Linked DNA regions of Kineococcus endophyticus. The protein of the gene in region 1 interacts with the protein of each later gene in a pairwise test. Links are inferred from orthologs where the notes say so. Each region holds a gene or a part of one and is shown in the gene's direction. Other genes may lie near its edges.

The links. The genes of interacting proteins can lie anywhere in the genome.
Region 2: the proteins of AB1207_RS14290 (region 1) and ndk interact in binary tests that used the Escherichia coli proteins (3 or more experiments, as listed by UniProt). The link is inferred for Kineococcus endophyticus from one-to-one orthologs.

The regions. Positions count from the first base shown.
Region 1 is NZ_JBFNQN010000009.1:150,959-156,089, forward strand. Bases 1-2,895 are described here. They hold AB1207_RS14290 (5-formyltetrahydrofolate cyclo-ligase), read left to right. Parts: upstream 1-1,064; coding sequence 1,065-1,727; downstream 1,728-2,895. Other genes in these bases: galU (UTP--glucose-1-phosphate uridylyltransferase GalU), read right to left, coding at 1-898; AB1207_RS14295 (phytoene desaturase family protein), read right to left, coding at 1,776-2,895. In the rest of the region: more of AB1207_RS14295, read right to left, coding at 2,896-3,260; AB1207_RS14300 (potassium/proton antiporter), read left to right, coding at 3,305-4,828; AB1207_RS14305 (phosphodiester glycosidase family protein), read left to right, coding at 4,852-5,131. UniProt on the Escherichia coli protein: Involved in the removal of 5-formyltetrahydrofolate.
Region 2 is NZ_JBFNQN010000001.1:12,438-16,180, forward strand. Bases 989-3,743 are described here. They hold ndk (nucleoside-diphosphate kinase), read left to right. Parts: upstream 989-2,027; coding sequence 2,028-2,459; downstream 2,460-3,743. Other genes in these bases: AB1207_RS00065 (VOC family protein), read left to right, coding at 989-1,284; AB1207_RS00070 (helix-turn-helix domain-containing protein), read right to left, coding at 1,221-1,976; AB1207_RS00080 (VOC family protein), read left to right, coding at 2,550-2,963; acs (acetate--CoA ligase), read right to left, coding at 3,070-3,743. In the rest of the region: AB1207_RS00055 (GNAT family N-acetyltransferase), read left to right, coding at 1-397; AB1207_RS00060 (hypothetical protein), read right to left, coding at 531-779; more of AB1207_RS00065, read left to right, coding at 862-988. UniProt on the Escherichia coli protein: Major role in the synthesis of nucleoside triphosphates other than ATP. The ATP gamma phosphate is transferred to the NDP beta phosphate via a ping-pong mechanism, using a phosphorylated active-site intermediate.

The DNA.
Region 1 (5,131 bases):
CGAACTCGCCGAGCCACTCGCGCAGGTCCGAGCCGATGTCGGCGCGCTCGCTGGCGAGGCGCACGACGGCCTTGATGTAGTCGAGCTTGTCGCCGGTGTCGTACCGGCGGCCGCGGAACACGACGCCGTGGACGCCGTACCCGGGGCCGTCGCCCTGGGCGAGGACCTGCAGGGCGTCGGTCAGCTGGATCTCCCCGCCCTTGCCGGGCGGGGTGTCGCGCAGCACGGCGAAGACGGCCGGGTCGAGCAGGTAGCGGCCGATGATGGCGAGGTTGCTCGGGGCCTCCTCGCGCTTGGGCTTCTCCACCAGGCCCGAGACCTTGACGACGTCGGTCGTGCCGGTCGGCTCGGCCACGGCGCAGCCGTAGAGGTGGATCTGGTCCTCGGGGACCTCCATGAAGGCCACGACGCTGCCGCCGTGCTCCTCGCGCACCTTGATCATGACGTCGAGCAGGGGGTCGCGGGAGTCGACGATGTCGTCGCCGAGCAGGACGACGAACGGTTCGTCGCCGACGTGCTGCTCGGCCACGGCCACGGCGTGCCCGAGGCCCTTGGGGTCGCCCTGGCGGACGTAGTGCACCTGGGCGAGGTCGGTGGACTCCTGGACGCGGGCCAGCTTGGCCGAGTCGCCCTTCTTCTCCAGCCCGACCTCGAGCTCGACGTTGCGGTCGAAGTGGTCCTCGAGGGAGCGCTTGTTGCGCCCGGTGATCATCAGGACGTCGGTGAGCCCGGCGCGGACGGCCTCCTCGACGATGTACTGGATGGCCGGGGTGTCCACCACCGGCAGCATCTCCTTGGGCATCGCCTTCGTGGCCGGCAGGAAGCGGGTTCCCTGACCGGCGGCGGGGATCACGGCCTTGCGCACCGTGCGGCCGGGACGCTCGTCGCGTTCAGTCATGGGCGGAGGCTACCGCCCGTCGAGGGGCGGCCACTGCCTGCAGCCACGATGCGCCGACGGGGTGGCCCGGTCGACCCCTTCCGGAACCCCGTCGCAGGAGGCAGACTCGACGGGAGCGGACCGGGACCGGAACCCCCGAGCGCGTCCGCCCGAACCAGGAGCGGCCGTGCCCACACCCGACACCGTCCTCGACGCCGGCTCGCCGTCCGACCCGGCATCCGCCACGGGGGACCTCTCCGTCCGGCGGGACCTGTCCGTGGAACCGGACGTCCTCGCCGTCGACGCCCGCAAACGTGCTCTGCGGCACGACATCAGGGCGGCCCGTCGCGCAGTGCCACCCGAGGACGCCGCCGCGGTCGACGCCGCCGTCGCCCGGGTCCTGCTCGACTGCCCGCTGCTGGGGGGCGCCAGCCGCGTGGCCGCCTACACGTCCCTGCCCGGGGAGCCCGGCACCCGCGCGTCGCTGGCCGAGCTGCGCCGCCGCGACGTCGAGGTGCTGCTGCCCGTGCTCCTGCCCGACGGCGACCTGGACTGGGAGCTGCGACCGGCCGGCGCCACCCCGGGGCACCTGGGCGTGCACGCGATCGCGAGCGCCGACCTGGTCGTCGTGCCCGCCCTGGCCGTCGACACCGCCGGCCGCCGGCTGGGCCAGGGCGGCGGCAGCTACGACCGCGCGCTGCGCCGGGTCCCCGCGCGGGTCCCCGTCGTCGCCGTCGTGCACGACGAGGAGCTGCTCGACGCAGCGGTCAGCCCGCTGCCCGCCCTCCCCCACGACCAGCTCGTCCAGGCCGTCGTGACGCCGACGCGCTGGCTCTGGCTCGCGACCTGACGCGCCCTCCGCTGCCCTCCCGGGGGTGGGCTCGTCGTCACGACCGACTCACTCGTCGAGCCGGGTGCTGGAGCCGGCGCGCAGCGCCGGACAACGAGCCACCCGGCGGGACCGGGCGAGGTCGCGCAGCGCGACGTTGGCGGCGTGGAACCCGCACATCCCGTGCACCCCGCCGCCGGGCGGCGTGGCGGCCGAGCACAGGTACGTCCCGGGCAGCGGGACGCGGTAGGGCGAGAGCCCGACGACGGGCCGGAAGAGCTGCTGCCGCAACGTGAGCGCTCCCCCGCCGACGTCCCCGCCGACGAGGTTGGCGTCCCACTCCTCCAGCTGCGCCGGGCTCGTCTCGACGCGTCCGACGATCCGGTCGCGGAACCCCGGCGCGAACCGCTCGACCTGACGGTCCACCCGTTCCCCGACGTGGGGGTCGGCCGAGCCCTGGGGGGTGTGGGCGTAGGCCCAGACGACGCGCTGCCCGCCGGGTGCGCGGCCGGGGTCGGCGGCGTCCTGCTGGGCGAGGAGGACGAACGGGCGGTCCGGGTGGCGACCGGCGACGACGTCGGCCTCGGCGGTGGCGACCTCGCGGGCCGTCCCCCCGAGGTGCACGGTGACGGCGTCGGCCAGCCGCGGGTCGCGCCACGGGACGGGCCCGTCGAGGAGGTAGTCGACCTTGTGCGCGCCGGGGCCGTAGCTCCAGCGCCGCAGCCCCTCGGCGTAGCGCGCGGGCAGCCGGTCGGCGCCGAGCGCGAGGAGCTGGCGGGGCGTGACGTCGAGCAGGGTGACGTCGGCGGGAGGCAGGTCGGCGAGCGAGCGGACGGTGTGACCCGTCTCGACGCGACCGCCGTTCTCGGTCAGGACCCCGTGCAGCGCACGGGTGATGGCGCCGGAGCCGCCCTCGGGGACGGGCCACCCCGTGGCGTGGGCGGCGGCGCCGAACAGCGCACCGAACGCGGACGTGAGCACCTGCGTGTGCGGCTGCAGGGCGTGGGCGGCCATGCCCGCGAACAGCGCCCGCGCGGGTTCCTCGCGGAACACCGTCCGCACGAAGGCGGCCGCCGGCCAGGCCGCCCGCGCCCCGAAGAGGCCGAGGGCCAGCGGGGAGGACGGCACCCGCAGCAACGGGCCCAGGACGTCGGGGACGAGCTCCTCCCACCGTGCCACGGGCCCGGCGAAGAGCGCGTGCCAGGCCCGGCCGTCCCGCCCGAGCCCCTCGGCGGCCTCCTCGAGGTCGTGCGGGAGCACGGCGGCCGGTCCGTCGTCGAGGGGGTGGCCGACGGGGTAGCGCCCGTGCCGCCAGCGCAGCCCGTGCCGTTCCAGCGGGAGGTCGCGGAAGAAGGGGCTCGCGACCGCGAACGGGTGGACCGCCGACCCCAGGTCGGTCACGACCCCCGGGCCGAGGAGTTCGGCGTCGGTGCAGGCCCCGCCCACCCGGTCGCGGGCCTCCAGGACGGTGACCTCGAGACCGGCACGGGCCAGGACGACGGCGGCGGACAACCCGTTGGGGCCCGAGCCGACGACGGTCGCGGTGCCCCTCACGAGCGGGGGCCGGAGGCGGACGGGCGCGGTTCTCCCAGGAGCACGTGAGCACCGTAGTCCGCGCGTTACGGTTCGGCATGACCCTGGAGGAGTTCAGCCGCGTGCTGCTGCTGGCCTCCGGAGTCCTGCTGCTCGCGGTGCTCGCCGTGCGCCTGTCGGCCCGGACCGGACTGCCCTCCCTGCTGCTCTACCTGGCCCTCGGTCTCGTCCTGGGCGAGGACGGGCTGGGCATCCCCTTCGGGGACGCGGAGATCGCGCAGGTCCTCGGGTACGGGGCGCTCGTCCTCATCCTGGCCGAGGGCGGTCTGACGACCCGGTGGGACGCGATCAAGGGCGTGCTGGCCCCGGCCTCCGTCCTGGCCACCGTCGGCACGACCGTCTCGATCGGCGTCGTGGGCGTCGGCGCGCACCTGCTGCTGCAGACGAGCTGGCCGGTGTCCTTCCTCCTGGGCGCGGTCGTCTCCTCCACCGACGCGGCCGCGGTGTTCTCGGTGCTGCGCTCGGTGCCGCTGCCGCAGCGGTTGTCCGGGGTGCTGGAGGCCGAGTCGGGCCTCAACGACGCCCCCGTGGTCATCGCGGTCATCGCACTCACGGAGGTCGCCGCCGGGCACTCCGACCACGCGTGGTGGTTCTACCTGGCCGAGGCGGTGTTCGAACTCGGGCTCGGCACGGTCGTCGGGGTCGGCGTCGGGGCCGCAGGGGCCTTCCTGCTGCGCCGCAGCGCGTTGCCGAGTTCCGGGCTCTACCCGGTCGCGGTGCTGGCGCTGGCCGTGGGGGCCTTCGCGGTGGCCGACGTCCTGCACGCCTCGGGGTTCCTCGCGACGTACCTGTGCGGGCTCGTCCTCGGGAACGCGCGGTTGCCGCACCGGCACGCGACGCGGGGTTTCGCCGAGGCGTTCGGCTGGCTCGCCCAGATCGGCCTGTTCGTCATGCTCGGGCTGCTGGCGAACCCCTCCCGGCTGCCGTCGGCGGTCTTCGACGCGCTGCTGCTCGGTCTCGTGCTCACCCTCCTGGCCCGGCCGGTCTCGGTCGTCCTCTCCCTCGCGGGGTTCCGGCTGCCGCGGCCGGACCTGGCGTTCCTGTCGTGGGCGGGATTGCGCGGCGCCGTGCCGGTCGTGCTGGCCACGGTGCCGGTGGTGGCGGGGATCGACGGCTCGGAGCGGCTCTTCGACATCGTGCTCGTCCTAGTCGTCGTCTTCACGCTCGTGCAGGCGCCGACCCTGGCCCCGCTGGCCCGCACGCTGGGGCTCGTGACGGCAGCGCCGACGACCGACCTGGACGTCGAGGTGTCCCCGCTGGGCACGCTGTCGGCGGACGTCGTGCAGGTGCGGGTGGGTCCGCGGTCCCGGCTGCACGGGGTGGAGGTGTTCGAGCTGCGGCTGCCGCGCGGGGCCAACGTGAGCCTCGTGGCGCGCGACGGGGCGACGTTCGTGCCGCAGCCGCGGACGGTCCTGCGCCACGGCGACGACCTGCTCGTCGTGACGGGCACGGCCGAGCGCCGGCAGGTCGAGGAGCGGCTGCAGGCCGTCAGCCGGGACGGCAAGCTCGCGGGCTGGCGCCAGGCCTGACCCCAAGCACCTACGGTGAGTCCATGCGCCGTCGCACCGTGTTGTCGTTCGCCGCGGTGTCGGTGGCGGGGCTCGTGCCCCTGCGGACCGCGGCGCGGGCGGAGGCGGCGGAGGCGGCGCGGGCCCTCGCCCCTGGCGTCACCCTCGAACGCTCCACCTCGGCCGGACCCGTCCGCCAGGTGCTCGTGCGCCTGGCCGCCGGGGCGTCCACGCGGCCGGTCCTGCTCCAGCAGACGCTGAGCTCGCCGCGGACACCGGCCGAGCTGGCCTCCGCGGCCGGTGCGGTCGCGGCCGTCAACGGCG
Region 2 (3,743 bases), on another replicon or contig:
GCGGCTCTTCGCCGGCTACCTCGAGTTCTACGAGTGCCCCCGCGAGCCCGCCGAGGTGACCGCGTACCTGTCGGCACGCATGGGCAACGGGGACAGCGTCGTCCTGCTCGCCGAGGCGGGCGGTCGGGCCGTGGGGTTCGCCCAGTGCTACCCGACGTGGGCCTCCCTGGAGCTGGCTCCCGCCTGGGTCCTGTACGACCTCTTCGTCGACCCGGCCGCCCGCGGTCTCGGCGCCGGGCGGACGCTGCTGCGCGCCGTCGCCGACCACGCGCGTGCGGCGGGCGCGACGACCGCTGTCCTGGAGACCGCGCACACCAACACCACCGCGCAGGCCCTCTACGAGAGCGAGGGCTGGGTGCGCGACACCACCTACCGGACGTACGCCCTGACCCTCTGACCGCGCCCGCCGCGGGCGGAAGGCGTGCTCTCCGCCCCGCGACCGCCCCCTCAAGGGGCGGAAAGAGTGTTTTCCGCCCCCGGCGTGGCGGGGGCGGGGGCGGAGGGCGTGCTCTCCGCCGGGGGAGGAGGGGTCAGGCGTCCTCGCCGCGCGCGGTGGCGAGGTCGTGGGCGGCGATGTCGACGGCCTCCTCCGCGCGGCGGGCGGCGTCGACGAGGCCCGCCAGCGCGGAGCCGTCGGGCAGGCGCGCCGTCCGGCCGGCGTAGGCCTTCGACAACGACCGCGCTTCGGCGGCGAGCTCGGCGAGGACCTGCGCGGCCTCGTCGCGGGCGGCGCGCAGCGCCTCCTCCTGGGCGGCGGTGTCCTCGCGGTCGTGATGCACCCCGACATCCTGGCGCACCCCGCGCGCGGGGTGTCCGATGCGTGCAAGACAGGAGACGCCCGGCCGCGGGACCCTCGGACGCATGACCGACCCCCAGTCCTCGCCTCGGCCCACGCCCCGCCTCGACCTCGTCGGCCTCGTCGTCGCCGACATGGCCGCCTCGCTGGCCTTCTACCGCCGCCTCGGCCTCGACCTGCCCGCCGACGCCGACGGGGCCCCGCACGTCGAGACGACGTTGCCCGGTGGCCTGCGCCTGGCGTGGGACACCGAGGAGACGATCCGGTCCTTCGACCCGTCGTACACGCGGGAGGCGGCGGGCAACCGGACCAGCCTGGCCTTCCTCTGCGCGGACCCCGCCGCCGTCGACGCGCTGTTCGCCGAGCTCACCGCGGCGGGAGCACCCGTGCACCTCGCGCCGTTCGACGCGGTGTGGGGACAGCGCTACGCGACGGTGCTCGACCCCGACGGCGGGTCGGTCGACCTGTTCGCGCCGCTGCCGGGCTGAACGGCACCGGGCGTCGTCCCGGCGAAGCGGCGCACCTCCCGCGTCAGGTGCGCCTGGTCGGTGAACCCCAGGTCCGCGGCGACCTGCACGGGGGCGGTGCCCGCCCGCAGTCCCGCCAGTGCCCGCCGGAAGCGCAGGACGCGGGCCAGCGTCTGCGGGGAGTAGCCGAACGCCGCGAGGCTGCGGCGGTGCAGCGTCCGCTCGCTGACGTCGAGGTCGACCGCCACCCGTGCCACGGGCAGTCCAGCGGCGAGCGCGCCGACCGCGTGCCGCAGCGACTCCTCGCGCGCCGGCCCGTCGCCGGCCACGGCCTCCAGGACCGTTCCCGGAGTCGGGCTCGCCGCCACCAGCGCGGTGAGGCGGCGCACGCGGGCGGCGTCCCAGAGGTCCGCCAGGTCGACGCGGCGGTCCCGCAGCACGTCGGCCGGGACGCCCAGCACAGCGGGCGCGTGGCCCGGGGCGAAGCGCAGGCCCGTCCAGCGGACCCCGGCCGCCGGCCCACCGGGCTCGTCGGTGGGCTGGGGGCCGGTGTCGGGCCCGGCGACGAGCAGCCGTCCGGTGTCGCTGCGCCACAGCAGGTCCATGCACCCGTCCGGCAGCACGGGGCCCGTGGGCGCGCCGGTCGACGCGCTCGTCCAGACGACGGCGCCCGGCACCGACGACGCGCGCTCGCGGTAGCCCGTCCGGTCCACGCCCCCAGTCCACACCTGGACGCCGCCGCCCGTCCCGCTAGGGTCGTCGGCGTGACCGAACCCACCACCCAGCGCACCCTCGTCCTCGTCAAGCCCGACGGCGTCCGGCGCAACCTGTCGGGGGAGGTCCTGCGCCGCATCGAGGCCAAGGGCTACACCCTCGTCGCCGTCGAGCTGCGCACCGCGACGCGCGAGCTGCTCGCCGGCCACTACGCCGAGCACGAGGGCAAGCCGTTCTACGAGCCCCTCGTCGAGTTCATGCTGTCCGGGCCCGTCCTCGCGGCCGTCGTCGAGGGCCACCGCGTCATCGAGGGCTTCCGCTCGCTCGCCGGCACGACCGACCCGACGACGGCCGCGCCGGGCACGATCCGCGGCGACCTGGGCCGCGACTGGGGCCTGAAGGTCCAGCAGAACCTCGTCCACGGTTCGGACTCCGAGGAGTCCGCGGCCCGCGAGATCGGGTTGTGGTTCCCCAACCTCTGACCCACCGATGAGTTCTGCGGCAGGCTGAGGTCGGGAAGGGCAGGAGGGCCGGCCCGTCGGCCCCGGACCGCTGAGGAGCTCACCGTGCGCATGGCCTTCATCAACCTGCCGGTCGCCGACAAGGAGGTCTCCAAGGCCTTCTTCACCGCGCTCGGCTTCAGCGTCAACCCGCAGTTCGAGGACGAGACCACGGCGTGCGTCGTGCTCGAGGAGAACATCATCGTCCTCGTCCACGAGCCGGAGAAGTGGAAGCAGTTCCTCCACACCGACGCCGCCCCGAAGGGCTCGAACGAGGTCATGGTCGCGCTGTCGTGCGCCGACCGCGCCGAGTGCGACGACCTCAAGGCGAAGGCCCTCGCCAACGGCGGCGCCGAGTACGCGCCCACGATGGACTTCGGCTGGATGTACGGGACGAGCTTCCTCGACCCCGACGGCCACATCTGGGAGACGAGCTGGATGGACGTCGCCGCGGCCGCCGAGGCCGGCGGCGTCAACCCCGCCTGAACCGTCGCCGCCCGGCGGTCGGGGGCCGCGTTGCCTCCCCGAGGTCGATCATCGACCCCGGGGAGGCAACGAGGACGAACCGCGACAGCGCAGGTGGGACGGAGCGTCAGCGCGACTGCACGTACTGCGCCCACGCCGTCTCGACGGCGGACAGGGCGGTCTCGTCCTGCAGCGACGTGACGTCCCCGCCGCCGCGACCGGCGGTCATGTCGGCCATCAACCGGCGCATGATCTTGCCCGACCGCGTCTTGGGCAGGTCCGGGACGACGACGACGTCACGGGGTTTGGCGACAGGACCGATCTGCTGGGCGACGTGCTCGCGCAGTTCCGCGGCCACCTCCGACGACCCGTCGCCGCGCAGGATGACGAACGCCACGATCCGCTGGCCCGTCGTCGCGTCGGGCGCGCCGACGACGGCGGCCTCGGCCACCCGCGGGTGCGAGACGAGGGCGGACTCGAGTTCGATGCTCGACAACCGGTGCCCGGAGACGTTGAGGACGTCGTCGATCCGGCCGCCGATCCAGACGTACCCGTCGGCGTCCTTCGTCGCGGCGTCACCGGCGAGGTAGAAGCCCTGCGCCGCGTACGGTTCCCAGTAGCTCGTGACGAACCGCGCGTGGTCGCGCCAGACGGTGCGCGCCATGCCGGGCCAGGGCTTCGTGATGACGAGGACCCCCTGCTCGCCCGGCGCCACCTCGTTCCCCGCCTCGTCGACGACCGTGGCGGACAACCCCGGCAGCGGGACGGTGCCCGACCCGGGTTTCAGTGGCGTCACCCCCG